Regions from separate parts of the Streptomyces sp. NPDC013455 genome, predicted to be linked through region 1. Evidence: riboswitches for the same ligand, from Rfam matches in the RefSeq annotation. Region 1 holds a riboswitch; the other holds the start of a gene.
What was found. Region 1 has a riboswitch for S-adenosylmethionine ahead of ABZ576_RS01065 (aminotransferase class V-fold PLP-dependent enzyme). Riboswitches for the same ligand answer to the same signal wherever they lie in the genome.

Region 1 (7,666 bases):
GTGTCCCCGTAGCTGCCCGTGTAGATCACGCCGGCCGAGACCAGGGGCGTGCCGGTGGGGCCGGCCGGGGTCTTGGCGGTCCACTTCTCGCTGCCGTCGGGAGCGTAGCGGCGCAGCCCGCCCGCGTCCGTGCCGCCGACAGGGACGAGCACGTCCTCGCCGAGCGGCACCGGGACGGCGTACGCCCGGTCGCCGAGGGTGCGGGTCCACAGCGGACTGCCGGACGGACTCACCGCGGTCAGCCGGCGCACGTCCTCGCTGTCGAGGCCCACCACGCAGTACACGGCGTCCCGCGTGGCCACGGGGGTGGAGACGTCGTCGCCGAGCCGGACCTTCCAGTGCCCGGAGCCGTCCGCGGAGATCGCGTGCAGCACGCCGCCGGAGGTGCCGGCGTAGACGACGGAACCGTCCGGGGAGAGCGCGCAGCAGGCCCCGTCCAGGCCGCCGAGGGCGCCGAGGTCGTACTGCCAGCGCAGGGCCGCGGGCCCGGCCGCACCGGAGGCCGACCGCGCGGGCGAAGGGGAGCTGTGGCCCTCGCTCTCGGTGCGGAACCCGTACTCCCACAGCCAGCCGCCGGCTCCGGCCCCGGCCACGGCCACGGCTCCCCCGGCGAGGGCCTTCAGGAGCCGGCGGCGCCCGGGGGCGACGGGGCCGAGACGGCCGACGGTGGTGGGTGCGGCGGTCGAGCCGTCCCCGGCGGCACGCGGCGTCGGCGGCGCGGACGCGGGGGACGGGCTGTCGGGTGCGGTGGCGGTGGCGGTGGCGGGCACGGACGCCGGGGCGGTGCGGGGCGGGTCGCCGGCCGGGACGCCGGGCGCCTCAGGCGCGGGAGCGGCCGGCCGGGCGGGGGCGGGACCGGCCGCGGCGGGAGCCGGACCGGCCGCGGCAGGCGTCGGACCGGCCGCGGCAGGCGTCGGACCGGCCGCGGCAGGCGTCGGACCGGCGAGGGCCGAAGAAGGATCGGCCGGGGCCGGGGTGACGGGTGACGGGGCGGCCGGGGCGGGAGTCTCCCCGGCCGGGGACGGGCCGGCCGGGGACGGCGTGGCGGGTGACAGGTATTCCACGCCGCTCGGGCGGTCGTCGGGGGTCCGGCCCGGGGCGGCCGCGGGACCGTACCAGCCGGGGCGCACGGCGGCGCGCAGCGTCGCGGGGGTGAAGCCGGCGCCCGCCACCACCTCCGGCGGCTCCGGGCGCTCCAGCGGGTCCTCCCGCAGACAGGCCGTCACCAGCGGGCGCAGCCCGTCCGGTACGCCGGTCAGGTCGAAGTCGCGGGTCAGGATGCGCAGCAGCACCACCGAGTCCTGGCCCTCGCCGAAGGGCTCGCGGCCGGCCGCCGCGTAGGCGAGGACCGCGCCGAGGGAGAACACGTCGCTGGGCGGGCCGACCTGTCCGCCGTTGCGGATCTGCTCCGGCGAGACGTAGCCCACCGAGCCGACGACCGCGCCGGTGCGGGTCAGCGCGGTGGCCTCCAGGGCCCGGACGATCCCGAAGTCGATGACCCGGGGCCCGTCCGGGCCCAGCAGGATGTTCGACGGCTTCAGGTCGCGGTGGACCAGGCCCTTGGCGTGGATGGCGGCCAGCGCCTCGCCGAGCGCGGCGGCGAGCAGGCGGACCGCGGACTCGGGCAGCGCGCCGTGGTCCAGGACCGCGTCCCGCAGGTTCGGACCGGACACGAACTCCGTGGCCATCCAGGGCCGTTCGGCCTCGGTGTCGGCGTCCACCACCCGCGCGGTGTACGTGCCCGCGCCGCCGACGGTCTGCGCGGCGCGCACCTCGTGGCGGAAGCGGGCGCGGAAGGTGCGGTCCTCGGCGTGCTCGGCCCGTACGACCTTCACCGCGAGCGCGAGCCCCGTGCGGGAACGGGCGAGGTAGACCTCCCCCATGCCGCCGGCGCCGAGCCGGTGCGTGACCTCGTACGGGCCGATGTGGCGCGGGTCGGTTGCGCGCAGCGGCTGCACTCCGGGCTCCCCCTGTCCAACGTGGTCTCAGGGGGAGGTTATACGCGCCCGCCCGGCCGCCGGCCGCGCAGGTGTGCCGGCGCCGCTCACACCGCCGGCACGCAGCGGCCCCCCTCCGTGCGGTACCGCCACTTGGCGCCGTCCCGCACCAGTTCCTTCACCGCCGCGACGAAGCGCTCGACGTGTTCGTCGGGGGTGCCCGCGCCGAAGCTGACGCGGATGGCGTTGAGGGACTTCTCCCCCGGCGCCGCCTCCGGCGCCCCGCACTCGCCCTGGGACTGCGGGTCGCTGCCGAGCAGGGTGCGCACCAGGGGGTGGGCGCAGAAGAGGCCGTCGCGTACGCCGATGCCGTACTCGGCGGAGAGGGCGGCGGCGAAGTGGGAGCTGTTCCAGCCCTCGACCACGAAGGAGATGACGCCGACGCGCGGGGCGTCGTCGCCGAAGAGGGAGAGGATCCGTACCTCGGGCACCTCGGCGAGGCCCTCGCGGACCGTGCGGACGAGGTGCTGTTCGCGGGCGACGAGGGTGTCCCAGCCCGCCTCCGTCAGGGCCTTGCAGGCCGACGCGACGGCGTAGGCGCCGATGACGTTCGGGGAGCCGGCCTCGTGCCGGGCCGCGGTCTCGTGCCACTCGACGGCCACGCCGCCGTCCTCGCGCCGGGTGACCTTGCGGCTGGCGCCGCCGCCCGCGAGGTACGGCTCGGCCGCCTGGAGCCAGTCGGCGCGGCCGGCCAGGACGCCGGAGCCGAAGGGGGCGTACAGCTTGTGCCCGGAGAAGGCGACCCAGTCGACGTCCAGGTCGCCGATGTCGAGGGGGTGGTGCGGGGCCAGCTGGGCGGCGTCCAGCACGATCCGGGCGCCGTGGGCGTGCGCGGCGGCGGCCAGTTCCCGCACCGGCCACAGCTCCCCGGTGACGTTGGAGGCGCCGGTGACGCAGACCAGGGCCGGGCCGTGGGGGTCCCGGTCGGCCAGGGCCCGCTCCAGGGTCCGTACGGCCTGCCCCGGGGTGCGCGGGGCGTCGAGGTAGGTGACCTGCGCGTCCTGCCAGGGCAGCAGGGAGGCGTGGTGCTCGGTCTCGAAGACGAAGACCCGGCAGCCGGCGGGCAGGGCGCGGGCCAGCAGGTTCAGGGAGTCGGTGGTCGAGCGGGTGAAGACGACCTGGTCGGCCGGGCGGCAGCCGAGGAACGCGGCGACCGTCTCGCGGGCCTTCTCGAACAGGTCGGTGGAGAGCTGGGAGAGGTAGCCGGCGCCGCGGTGGACGCTGCCGTAGTACGGCGCGTAGGCGGCGACGTCGTCCCAGACGCGCTGGAGGGCGGGGGCGCTGGCCGCGTAGTCGAGGGCGGCGTAGGTGACTTCGCCGCCGGTGACCAGCGGGACGGTGACATCCCGTCCCAGAACGGGCAGCGGGGCGCAAACGGACTGGTCGGCGGCAGTGCTGAAGACAGACATGGCGAACTCCCGTGACAGGAACGCGAGAAGGAAGGAAGAAGGGTGTGCGGAGGCGGGGCTCTGCGGCCCTAACGCATTCGCTTGCTCACGGGAGACTCCTCGACGACCAGGATCCCTGGTTGCGTGAGGGATCCGCGCTTGCCGTGCACCTTGCTGTGCACGGCCTGGTCTTCACCCGGGGCACCCCGCCACGGACGGAGGGTTGCCGGACAGTCGGCCGGGGCCTCATGACTGTCACTCATGACCTGGTCAGGAAACGTACGCGAGAAGATCGGCGTCCCGCAACCCGTGTCCGGATCGCGGGACGGCTTCCGATGGCGTCAGGCGTTGCTGACGGCCACCCAGCGGTCCAGCGTGCGCCTGGCCGCGCCCGAGTCGATCGACTCCGCGGCCAGCGCCATGCCGGCGCGCAGCTGGTCGGCGAGCGGCGCCTGTGTCGGCCGGAGGGCCACCAGCGCCGCCGCCGAGTTCAGCAGCACGGCGTCCCGTACGGCTCCCCGCTCGCCGTCCAGCAGGCGGCGGGCGACCTCCGCGTTGTAGGCCGCGTCGGCGCCGCGCAGGGCGTCCACGGGGACGAGGTCGATGCCGACGTCCCGCGGGTCGAAGGTCTCCTCCGCGACCTTGCCGTCCCGGACCACCCACACCCGGGAGGTGGCGGTGACGGTCAGCTCGTCCAGGCCGTCGTCACCGCGGAAGACCAGCGCCGAGTTGCCGCGCTCGGCGAGCACACCGGCCACGATCGGCGCCATGCGCGGGTCGGCGACCCCGACCGCCTGGGCGCGCACCCGCGCCGGGTTGGTCAGCGGACCGAGCACGTTGAAGGTGGTCCGGATGCCCAGCTGGGAACGCGCGCCCGCGACATGGCGCAGGGACGGGTGGAAGCGCACCGCGAAGCAGATGGTGATGCCGGCTTCCTCGGCGACCTCCGCGACCCGCCGCGGGGTCAGGTTCAGGTTGATGCCGAGCTTCTCCAGGACGTCGGAGGAGCCGGAGGCGGAGGACGCGGCGCGGTTGCCGTGCTTGACCACCTTCGCGCCGGTGCCCGCGACGACGATCGAGGACATGGTGGAGATGTTCACCGTCTTGGCGCCGTCGCCGCCGGTGCCGACGATGTCGACGGCCGGGCCGGGCACCTCGATCACGTTCGCGTGCGCGTACATGGTGCGGACGAGTCCGGCGATCTCCTGCACCGTCTCGCCCTTGGCGCGCAGCGCCACCATGAACCCGGCGATCTGCGCGTCGGTCGCCTCCCCGCGCATGATCAGGTCCATCGCCCAGGCGGTGTCGTCGGCGGACAGGTCCCGGCCGTCCAGCAGACCGTTCAGCAGGACGGGCCAGGAGCGGCCCGCCGCGGTGTCGCCTCCAGCGGGGGTCACAGCGCTCATCAGCCGCTCCTGGGTGTCGTGAGAACAGGGTGCTCCCACCCTATCCAGCCCGGGACACGGCGAAGGGCCCCGTCCGGCTCGCGGACGGGGCCCTTCTGCGTGGCGTGGCGACGCGGGGATCAGTGGTGGCCGTGGCCGCTCGTGATCTCCTTGTACTCCTCGACGGTCGGCTTCGGGATCTGGTTGTCCTCGCCGTAGTAGGCGTTGGAGAGCTTGGCGCGCAGCTTCTCCGAAGCCGTCACCTTGCGCTCGACACCGTTCTCGTCGACCTTCGGGCCGATCTGGGCCGGCTCGTACTGGTGGTGGGCCGTGAGGGTGTGCAGCTGCTCCTGGCTGAGCGGCTCGTGCACCTCGATGAACTCACCGTGCGGGAGCCGCTTGATGATGCCGGTCTCCCGGCCGTGCAGCACCTTGTCCCGGTCGCGGCGCTGGAGACCCAGGCAGATCCGCTTGGTGACGATGAACGCGATCACCGGTCCGGCGAAGAAGAAGATCCGGACGAACCAGGTCACGGCGTTGATCGACAGGTGGAAGTGGGTGGCGATGAGGTCGTTGCCACCACCGACCAGGCCGATCATGTAGACCGTCACCCAGGCCACACCGAAGGCGGTGCGGGTCGGGGCGTTGCGCGGGCGGTCCAGGATGTGGTGCTCGCTCTTGTCGCCGGTGACCCAGGACTCGATGAACGGGTAGACCGCGATCGCCACCAGGACCAGACCGAAGAGCACCAGCGGGATGAACACGCCCAGGACGAGCGTGTGACCCCAGAAGTTGATCTCCCAGCCCGGCATGTAGCGGACGAGACCCTCGGCGAAGCCCATGTACCAGTCGGGCTGGGCGCCGGTGGACACCTGGTCCGGACGGTAGGGGCCCATGGCCCAGATCGGGTTGATCTGGGCGACCGCCGCGATGGCCGCGATGACACCGAAGACCAGGAAGAAGAAGCCTCCGGCCTTGGCCATGTAGACCGGCAGCAGCGGCATGCCGACGACGTTCTTCTCGGTCTTGCCGGGACCCGCGAACTGCGTGTGCTTGTGGTAGAAGACCAGGATCAGGTGGCCCACGACCAGGCCGAGCATGATGCCCGGCAGCAGCAGGATGTGGATCGAGTAGAACCGGGCGACGAAGTCGTGGCCGGGGAACTCGCCGCCGAAGAGGAACATCGAGATGTACGTGCCGACGATCGGCACGGACAGGATCGCGCCCTGGGTGAAGCGGACACCGGTGCCGGAGAGCAGGTCGTCCGGGAGCGAGTAACCGGTGAAACCGGTGAACATGCCGAGGACGAACAGCAGGAAGCCGAACAGCCAGTTGATCTCACGCGGCTTGCGGAACGCGCCGGTGAAGAACACGCGCATCATGTGCACGAACATGCCGGCGAGGAAGATCAGGGCGGCCCAGTGGTGGATCTGCCGGATGAGCAGACCACCGCGCACGTCGAAGGAGATGTGCAGGGTCGAGCTGAACGCCTCGGACATCAGCTGTCCCTGGAGCGGGACGTAGGAGCCGTGGTACTCCACCTCGTTCATCGACGGGTGGAAGAACAGCGTCAGGTAGACACCCGTCAGGATGATGATGATGAAGCTGTAGAGGCAGACCTCACCCAGCATGAACGACCAGTGGTCGGGGAAGATCTTGCGCATGTTGGCCTTGGCCAGGGAGTAGATCCCGAGCCGGCCGTCGGCCCAGTCGGCGACGCGCTCGCCGGCCGGTGCCTTCCCGCGAGAGCGGGGTGCTTCGTTGGGTGTAGTGCTCATCCGCGCTCCCAGAATGCAGGACCGACGGGCTCCTCGAAGTCGCCGAGCGCCTGGAGGTAACCCTCACTGTCCACACCGATGCGCAGCTGGGGCAGGGCGTGGCCGGCGGGGCCGAAGATCACTCGGGCACCGTCGGAGAGGTCGAAGGTGGACTGGTGGCACGGGCACAGCACGTGGTGCGTCTGCTGCTCGTACAGGGAGATCGGGCAGCCGACGTGGGTGCAGATCTTCGAGTACGCGACGATGCCCTCGTGCGACCACTCGAGCTCGCGCTTGTCCTTGATGTTGCCCGGCTGGATCCGGACGATCATCAGGGCCGCCTTGGCGATCTCGTTCTGGAACTCCTCGTCGTGCTCCTCCAGGCCGTCCGGCTTGGCGAACGTGAGGGAGCCGACGGCGACGTCCTCGGGGCGCAGCGGCTGGTTGGTGTTCATGTTGACCAGGCGCTTGCCCTTGGCCCACATGGTGTGGCGGAGCTTGGTCCCGGGGGCGGGGCCGAGACCGCCGAGCAGCATGACGCCGGAGAGCGGCACCAGGGCCAGCGCGCCGAACATCGTGTTGCGGACCAGCTTGCGGCGGCCGATGGCCGACTCCTTGGCGCCCAGGCGGAAGTCCTCGTGGACCTTGGCCCGCACCTCGGGGGAGGCCTCGATCGGGTGCCGGTCGTCGGCGACCTCGACGTCGGACATCAGGGTGCGGGCCCAGTGGACCGCGCCCGCGCCGATGCAGAACAGGGCCACGCCCAGGGTCAGGCCCAGCGCGAGGTTCATCGCGCTGGTGTGCCCGATCGGGAAGACGAAGATCGACTTGTCGGTCGGGATGGCCAGGTACGCGACGATGAAGCCGATGGTGGCCAGCATCGAGACCGTGAACAGCAGGGCGACCGCGCGCTCGGACCGCTTGGCGGCCCGCTCGTCGATGTCCTGGATCCGGTGCTCGTGCGGCGGCAGCCCCGGGTCCGCGAACGGGTTCTCCTCGTCCGCGACGCCCACCGCGCCGTGTGCGTGGTCCTGCTCAGCGGGCAGGTTCTCTTCTGGAATGTCTTGGCTACTCATGACTTCTTGGCCTTTGCGGTCCGAGCGGCGACCCAGACGGCGACCGCGATCAGCGCGCCGAGG
Region 2 (7,666 bases), on a different contig from region 1:
GAGCTGCCGGGCCTGCTGGAGCGCACGGACGCCGCACGGGGCACGTGGATCGAGGAGAAGGGCCGGGCCGTCGCCGTCCACACCCGCCGCGCCGCCGATCCGCAGGCCGCCTTCGAGGCCCTGCGCGTCCCCCTCGCCGGCCTCGCCACCCGGTACGGACTGATCCTGGAACCCGGCCGCCTGGTCCTGGAACTGCGTCCGCCGGGCATGGACAAGGGCGTGGCCCTGCTGGACCACGCCCGCGCCACCGGTGCCGAGTGCGTCGTCTACGCCGGCGACGACCTGGGCGACCTCCCGGCCTTCGCCGCGATCGACACCCTGCGCGCCGACGGCGTCCCCGGCCTGCTGGTCTGCAGCGGCAGCACGGAGGTCACGGAGCTGGCGGAGCGGGCCGACCTGGTGGTGGACGGCCCCGAGGGAGTCGTGGCCCTGCTGCTGCGGCTGGCGGCCGCCACGGGATGACACGGCGGCCCGGCCGCGGCCGGCCGGAGTCCCTCCGGCGGCCGCGGCCGCCCGGCCGTCACCGCTGCAGTTCCGCCAGCTGGTCCAGGAACCACCGGGCCGGCGGCAGCGCGGTGGCGGCCGCGGCCAGCCTCTTGGACCGCTGCGCCCGCTCGTCCGCCGGCAGGCTCAGCGCCTCGTGCAGCGCCTGTGCCGTGCCCCCGATGTCGTACGGGTTCACAACGAAGGCGTCCTCGCCCAGCTCCTCGTACGCCCCGGCCTCCCGCGACAGCACCAGCGCGCAGCCCTCGTCGGAGACGACCGGGACCTCCTTGGCGACCAGGTTCATGCCGTCCCGGATGGGGTTGACCAGCGCCACGTCGGCCAGCCGGTACGCGGCCAGGGAGCGCGCGAAGTCGTCCTTCACGTGCAGCACCACCGGCGTCCAGCCCGCGGTGCCGTACCGCTCGTTGAGGCCGTCCGCGACCCGCCGCACCTCGGCGGTGTAGTCGCGGTAGACGGCGAGGTCCTGCCGGGAGGGGTAGGCGAACGCCACGTGGACGACCTTCTCCCGCCACTCGGGGTGGTCCTCCAGCAACTGCCCGTACGCCAGCAGCCCGCGCACGATGTTCTTGGACAGCTCGGTGCGGTCCACCCGGACGATCGTCCTGCGCCCCGGGCCGATCTCCTCGCGCAGCGCCGCCATCCGCTCGGCCACGTCCTCCTGGTGCGCCCGCTTGCGCAGGAAGTCCGCGTCCGCGCCCAGCCCGTGCACCCCGATCCGGGTGCCGGAGGGGATGCCGGGGCCGAGCACCGCGTGACAGCAGTCCGTGAACGCGTCCGCCCACCGCTGGGTGAGGAACGCCGCCCGGTCCGCGCCCAGGATGCCGCCGAGCAGCTCGGCGGCGATGTCGTCGGGCAGCACGCGGAAGTAGTCCGGCGGGGCCCAGGGGGTGTGCGAGAAGTGGCCGATGCGCAGGTCGGGGCGGAGCCGGCGGAGCATGCGCGGGGCGAGGGCCAGGTGGTAGTCCTGGATCACCACCGCCGCGCCCTCGGCCGCCTCCTGCGCCAGCGCCTCGGCGAACGCCCGGTTGTACGCCTCGTACGACGCCCACTGCCGCCGGAACTCCGCGTCGAAGACCGGTTCCAGCGGGGTCTGGTACAGCATGTGGTGGACGAACCAGAGCACCGAGTTGGCGATGCCGTTGTACGCCTCGTCGTGCACGGCCGCGTCGATGTCGAGCATCCGCACCCGCTGCCCGCCGGTGTCCGCGGCCGGCAGCAGCCCGCCGCCCGCCCGCCGGACGGCGGCCCGGTCGCCGTCGCCCAGCGCGGCGCACACCCACACCGACTCCGCGTCGGATCCGATGGCGGAGAGCCCGGAGACCACCCCGCCGCCGCCCCGCCGGGCGTGCAGCGAGCCGTCCTCGCTCACCTGATAGGAGACCGGGCCGCGATTCGACGCGACCAGCACCCGAGCCTTGTCAGCAGCACCGTGCGTGGAAGCCATACGCCTCAACCTAGCCCGGTCCGGAAACGCTCAAACGTACGGTCCGTCCGGGACGGTACGGGACGGCGGCCGTATACGGCGCGTTCACGCCACCTTCCGCTCGGCGTACTCCGCGATCTCCAGCATGGGCGGCCGCTCCTCGGTGTCCACCGAGTAGGTGCGGGGTTCGAACCCGTCCTCGCCCCGCTCGAACTGGGTCAGCGCGGGCCGGATCAGATGGCCGCGGGCCAGCCGGAGCTGGGCCGTGCGGTAGATGGCGGCGGCCATCCGGCCCAGCGCCTGCCCGTCCTGGTGCCGGTGCCTGCGCACGCCCACGTCCACCTGGGCCAGCGCGTCCAGGCCGACCAGGTGCAGCGCGTCCACCAGCATGCCCAGCTCCACGCCGTAGCCGACGGGGAACGGCAGCTGCTCCAGCAGCGAGCGGCGGGCCGCGTACTCGCCGCCCAGCGGCTGCACGAAACCGGCGAGCTGCGGCCAGTGCATGTTCAGCAGCGGGCGGGCCATCAGCTCGGTGACCCGGCCGCCCTGGCCCGCCGATCCGGCGAGCGGGCGGTCGTACATCGCCTTGACCAGGTCCACGCCCGGCTCGGTGAGCAGCGGGCCGACGATCCCGGAGACGAAGTCGGAGGAGAACTCCCGCAGGTCGGCGTCGATGAAGCAGACGATGTCCCCGCCGGTCACCAGCAGCGAGCGCCACAGCACCTCGCCCTTGCCGGGGACGGCGGGGATGCGGGGCAGGATCTCGTCGCGGTGGACGACCCGGGCACCGGCGCGGGCGGCGACCTCGGAGGTGCGGTCGGTGGAGCCGGAGTCCACGACCACGACCTCGTCGACGAGCGGCACCCGCTCGACGAGGTCGCGGCGGATGGCTGCGACGATGTCCCCGACCGTCTCCTCCTCGTTGAGCGCGGGCAGCACGACGCTGATCGTCTGGCCCGTGCGCTGCTTGGCGGCGAGTACGCGGGGGAGCGGCCGGTCGGCCACGGACCAGGACCGGGTGGTCAGCCAGCGCTCGACTTCTTCCAGCACAGTCAGCGGCTCCTCACTCTTGTCTCGCGGTACGGACGACTGTCTCAACTGTCCCGGCCGTCGGTTACAGTCTTGAACAACGCCGGTGACCATCGCATGTCGGGGGTCCACGAGCGTCCACAACCGCATACAGCTCATCCAGAGGGGCAGAGGGACACGGCCCGATGAAGCCCCGGCAACCCTCCAGTCGGTTCTCGTAGATCAGCTCTGATCGTTTCCGCGAGGCTCCCGGCTAGGGAAGGTGCCAAATCCGTCTCACGGCGAAGTGCGTCGTGAGGAAGATGAGGAGAAAGGGCCTCGCCTCCATGGCTGTGCAGACAGTTGCCACCACCACCCCCGTCGACCTCGGCCCCGCCGCGGCTCTGAGCTGTCGGGAGTGCGGTCACCGGGTGCCGCTCGGCCCGGTCTTCGCCTGCGAGGAGTGCTTCGGCCCGCTGGAGATCGCCTACGACTTCTCCGCCTACGACACCGAAGAGCTCCGCCGCCGCATCGAGGCCGGCCCCGCCAACATCTGGCGCTACGCGCCGCTGCTGCCGGTCCCGGCGGACGTCGCCGACAAGCCCAACCTGAACCCGGGCTGGACCAAGCTGGTCAAGGCCGACAACCTCGCCGGCGAGCTGGGCGTGACCGGCGGTCTGTACGTCAAGGACGACTCCGGCAACCCGACGCACTCCTTCAAGGACCGCGTGGTCGCCCAGGCGCTGGAAGCCGCCCGCGCCTTCGGCTTCACCACCCTCTCCTGCTCCTCCACCGGCAACCTGGCCGGCGCCGTCGGCGCCGCAGCCGCCCGGGCCGGCTTGCGCTCCTGCGTGTTCATCCCGCACGACCTGGAGCAGGGCAAGGTCGTCATGGCCGCGGTCTACGGCGGCGAGCTGGTCGGCATCGAGGGCAACTACGACGACGTCAACCGCTTCTGCTCCGAACTGATCGGCGACCCGGCCGGCGAGGGCTGGGGCTTCGTCAACGTCAACCTGCGGCCGTACTACGCGGAGGGCTCCAAGACCCTGGCGTACGAGATCTGCGAGCAGCTCGGCTGGCGGCTGCCCGACCAGATCGTCGTCCCGATCGCCTCCGGCTCCCAGCTCACGAAGATCGACAAGGGGCTCCAGGAGCTGATCGGGCTCGGTCTGGTCGAGGACAAGCCGTACAAGATCTTCGGCGCGCAGGCCGCGGGCTGCTCCCCGGTCTCCACCGCCTTCAAGGCCGGGCACGACGTCGTCCGGCCCCAGAAGCCGGACACCATCGCCAAGTCCCTCGCCATCGGCAATCCGGCCGACGGCCCGTACGTCCTGGACATCGCCCGCCGTACCGGCGGTGCCGTGGAGGACGTGACGGACGAGGAGGTCGTGGACGCCATCAAGCTGCTGGCGCGCACGGAGGGCATCTTCGCGGAGACGGCGGGCGGGGTGACCGTCGGCGTCACCCGCAAGCTGCTCGAGGAGGGCCTGCTGGACCCGGCGAAGACCACCGTCGTCCTCAACACCGGCGACGGCCTGAAGACCCTGGACGCGGTGGCCGGGACCGGCCTCACCGCCACCATCCGCCCGACCCTGGACTCCTTCCGAGAGGCTGGCCTCGCATGAGCGTGACCGTCCGCATCCCCACCATCCTGCGCACCTACACCGGTGGCCGGGCCGAGGTCGCCGCCGAGGGCGCGACCCTCGCCGAGGTCATCGCCGACCTGGAGAAGAACCACACCGGGATCGCCGCGCGGGTCCTGGACGACCAGGGCAGGCTGCGCCGGTTCGTGAACGTGTACGTCAACGACGACGACGTCCGTTTCGAGCAGGGCCTGGAAACCGCGACCCCCGACGGTGCCGGCGTCTCCATCATCCCGGCCGTTGCCGGCGGCTGATTATTACCCTCGGTAACCCCGGTTACCGACCGTTCATCGGATTGCCCCCTCCGTGAGAGAAACGGAGGGGGCAATTCAGCGTGATTGAGCGCGGTAGAGTTGGGGAACACGGCCGCGGCCTTCGGGTCGCGGGCCCCGAATTCATGCCGCGTGCCCGACAAGAAGTAGCCAAAGTGTGCGGGTTTTATGCGGCTTTTGTGGCCTTTGTGAGGCCCGAATTGCCCTGAATTCGGATGAATTCTCACCAGATTCCGGACCCCTCGCGTCCAGATTTCTCGTCCGATTGACCTGTTGCAGACGGCAGTTGGACAGATACATTCAGCCGCGGTCGACGCGTTCCGGCGCACGCCCCCGGCCAATGGGGGGTGAGGTCTGACCCGGGTCCGCGAAGTGTGGATCTGTGCAAGGGCCAGTAATAGGGGAGTTAGGCATGGCTCAGGGCACCGTCAAGTGGTTCAACGCGGAGAAGGGGTACGGCTTCATCGCGGTCGACGGTGGTGCGGACGTCTTCGTCCACTACAGCGCCATTCAGATGGACGGCTACCGCACCCTGGAAGAGGGCCAGCGGGTCGAGTTCGAGATCTCGCAGGGCCAGAAGGGCCCGCAGGCCGACATGGTTCGCGTCACCGCCTGAACGTTTCTTGCACGAAGGGCCCGCACCTCGCAGAGGGTGCGGGCCCTTCGCGTGCCCGGGTTCCGGTGTTCGCGGGCGGCTGACGGCACCCGCCTCCACCCGTGGGGCGCTTGCACTCGACCATGCCGAGTGCTAATCATTGCGTTAGCACTCTGAAGGTGAGAGTGACAGTGAAGGACCGGGTCGGTGAGGCCCGTAGGCCGGGTGGGGCAAGGAACCACGAGGCCGGCGAGCCGTCCGTCGCGGGCGCGGGCGCGGTCCGAAGGAATCACCCCCAGTCCTGGAGGGACCACTTCACATGGCCAAGATCATCGCGTTCGACGAGGAGGCGCGGCGCGGCCTCGAGCGCGGCATGAACCAGCTCGCGGACGCCGTGAAGGTGACGCTCGGCCCCAAGGGCCGCAACGTCGTCCTCGAGAAGAAGTGGGGCGCCCCCACGATCACCAACGATGGTGTCTCCATCGCCAAGGAGATCGAGCTCGAGGACCCGTACGAGAAGATCGGCGCCGAGCTGGTCAAGGAAGTCGCCAAGAAGACGGACGACGTCGCCGGCGACGGTACGACCACCGCGACCGTTCTCGCCCAGGCCCTGGTCAAGGAGGGCCTGCGCAACGTCGCCGCCGGTGCCAACCCGATGGCTCTGAAGCGCGGTATCGAGAAGGCCGTCGAGGCCGTCTCCGCCGCCCTGCTGGAGCAGGCGAAGGATGTCGAGACCAAGGAGCAGATCGCTTCCACGGCCTCCATCTCCGCCGCCGACACCCAGATCGGCGAGCTGATCGCCGAGGCCATGGACAAGGTCGGCAAGGAAGGCGTCATCACCGTCGAGGAGAGCAACACCTTCGGCCTGGAGCTCGAGCTCACCGAGGGCATGCGCTTCGACAAGGGCTACATCTCCGCCTACTTCGCGACCGACATGGAGCGCATGGAGGCGGTGCTCGAGGACCCGTACATCCTCATCGCCAACTCCAAGATCTCCTCGGTCAAGGACCTGCTCCCGCTCCTGGAGAAGGTCATGCAGTCGGGCAAGCCGCTGCTGATCATCGCCGAGGACGTCGAGGGCGAGGCCCTGTCGACCCTGGTCGTCAACAAGATCCGCGGCACCTTCAAGTCCGTCGCCGTCAAGGCCCCGGGCTTCGGCGACCGCCGCAAGGCCATGCTCGGCGACATCGCCATCCTCACGGGCGGCGAGGTCATCTCCGAGGAGGTCGGCCTCAAGCTGGAGAACGCGACCCTGGACCTCCTGGGCCGCGCCCGCAAGGTCGTCATCACCAAGGACGAGACCACCATCGTCGACGGTGCCGGCTCCTCCGACCAGGTCAACGGCCGCGTCAACCAGATCCGCGCCGAGATCGAGAACAGCGACTCCGACTACGACCGCGAGAAGCTGCAGGAGCGCCTGGCGAAGCTCGCCGGCGGTGTCGCGGTCATCAAGGCCGGTGCCGCCACCGAGGTGGAGCTCAAGGAGCGCAAGCACCGCATCGAGGACGCCGTCCGCAACGCGAAGGCCGCCGTCGAGGAGGGCATCGTCGCCGGTGGTGGCGTGGCCCTGCTCCAGGCCTCCCAGGTCTTCGAGAAGCTGGAGCTGGAGGGTGACGAGGCGACCGGCGCCAACGCCGTGCGCATCGCCCTGGAGGCCCCGCTGAAGCAGATCGCCGTCAACGCCGGCCTCGAGGGCGGTGTCGTGGTGGAGAAGGTGCGCAACCTGACCCCGGGCCACGGCCTGAACGCCGCGACCGGCGAGTACGTCGACCTGGTCGCCGAGGGCATCATCGACCCGGCGAAGGTGACGCGTTCCGCCCTGCAGAACGCCGCCTCCATCGCCGCGCTGTTCCTCACCACCGAGGCCGTCATCGCCGACAAGCCGGAGAAGGCCGCCGCGCCGGCCGGCGGCGGCATGCCGGGCGGTGACATGGACTTCTGATCGACCTCGAGGTTGATCGCCTGTCCTACGGACCGAGGGCGGTGCCCCCAGCTTCGGCTGGGGGCACCGCCCTCAGTCGATGCAGAACTCGTTGCCCTCGATGTCCAGCATCGGGATGCACGCGTCATTGCCGTCGTACAGCGTCTGCACGTGTACCGCGCCGAGCGGGACCAGCCGCGCGCACTCGGCCTCCAGCGCGGCGAGGCGCTCCTCCCCGACGAGTCCGGTGCCGACCCGCACGTCGAGATGCACCCGGTTCTTGGCGGCCTTCCCCTC

Region 2: it holds a riboswitch for S-adenosylmethionine, as region 1 does, so the genes downstream of both, thrC (threonine synthase) here and ABZ576_RS01065 (aminotransferase class V-fold PLP-dependent enzyme) in region 1, are expected to answer to the same signal.

The regions. Positions count from the first base shown of each region.
Region 1 covers NZ_JBEYCX010000001.1:242,065-249,730, forward strand. The annotation lists gene ABZ576_RS01060 (PQQ-binding-like beta-propeller repeat protein) at 1-1,958, opposite strand, end outside; gene ABZ576_RS01065 (aminotransferase class V-fold PLP-dependent enzyme) at 2,045-3,406, opposite strand; SAM riboswitch class IV at 3,536-3,652, opposite strand; gene trpD (anthranilate phosphoribosyltransferase) at 3,727-4,791, opposite strand; gene ABZ576_RS01075 (cytochrome bc complex cytochrome b subunit) at 4,911-6,548, opposite strand; gene ABZ576_RS01080 (Rieske 2Fe-2S domain-containing protein) at 6,545-7,603, opposite strand; gene ABZ576_RS01085 (c-type cytochrome) at 7,600-7,666, opposite strand, start outside.
Region 2 covers NZ_JBEYCX010000002.1:129,206-136,871, forward strand. The annotation lists gene otsB (trehalose-phosphatase) at 1-462, shown strand, start outside; gene ABZ576_RS04720 (trehalose-6-phosphate synthase) at 521-1,951, opposite strand; gene ABZ576_RS04725 (glucosyl-3-phosphoglycerate synthase) at 2,036-2,980, opposite strand; SAM riboswitch class I at 3,112-3,268, shown strand; gene thrC (threonine synthase) at 3,286-4,563, shown strand; gene ABZ576_RS04735 (MoaD/ThiS family protein) at 4,560-4,835, shown strand; gene ABZ576_RS04740 (cold-shock protein) at 5,266-5,469, shown strand; gene groL (chaperonin GroEL) at 5,768-7,390, shown strand; gene ABZ576_RS04750 (VOC family protein) at 7,463-7,666, opposite strand, start outside.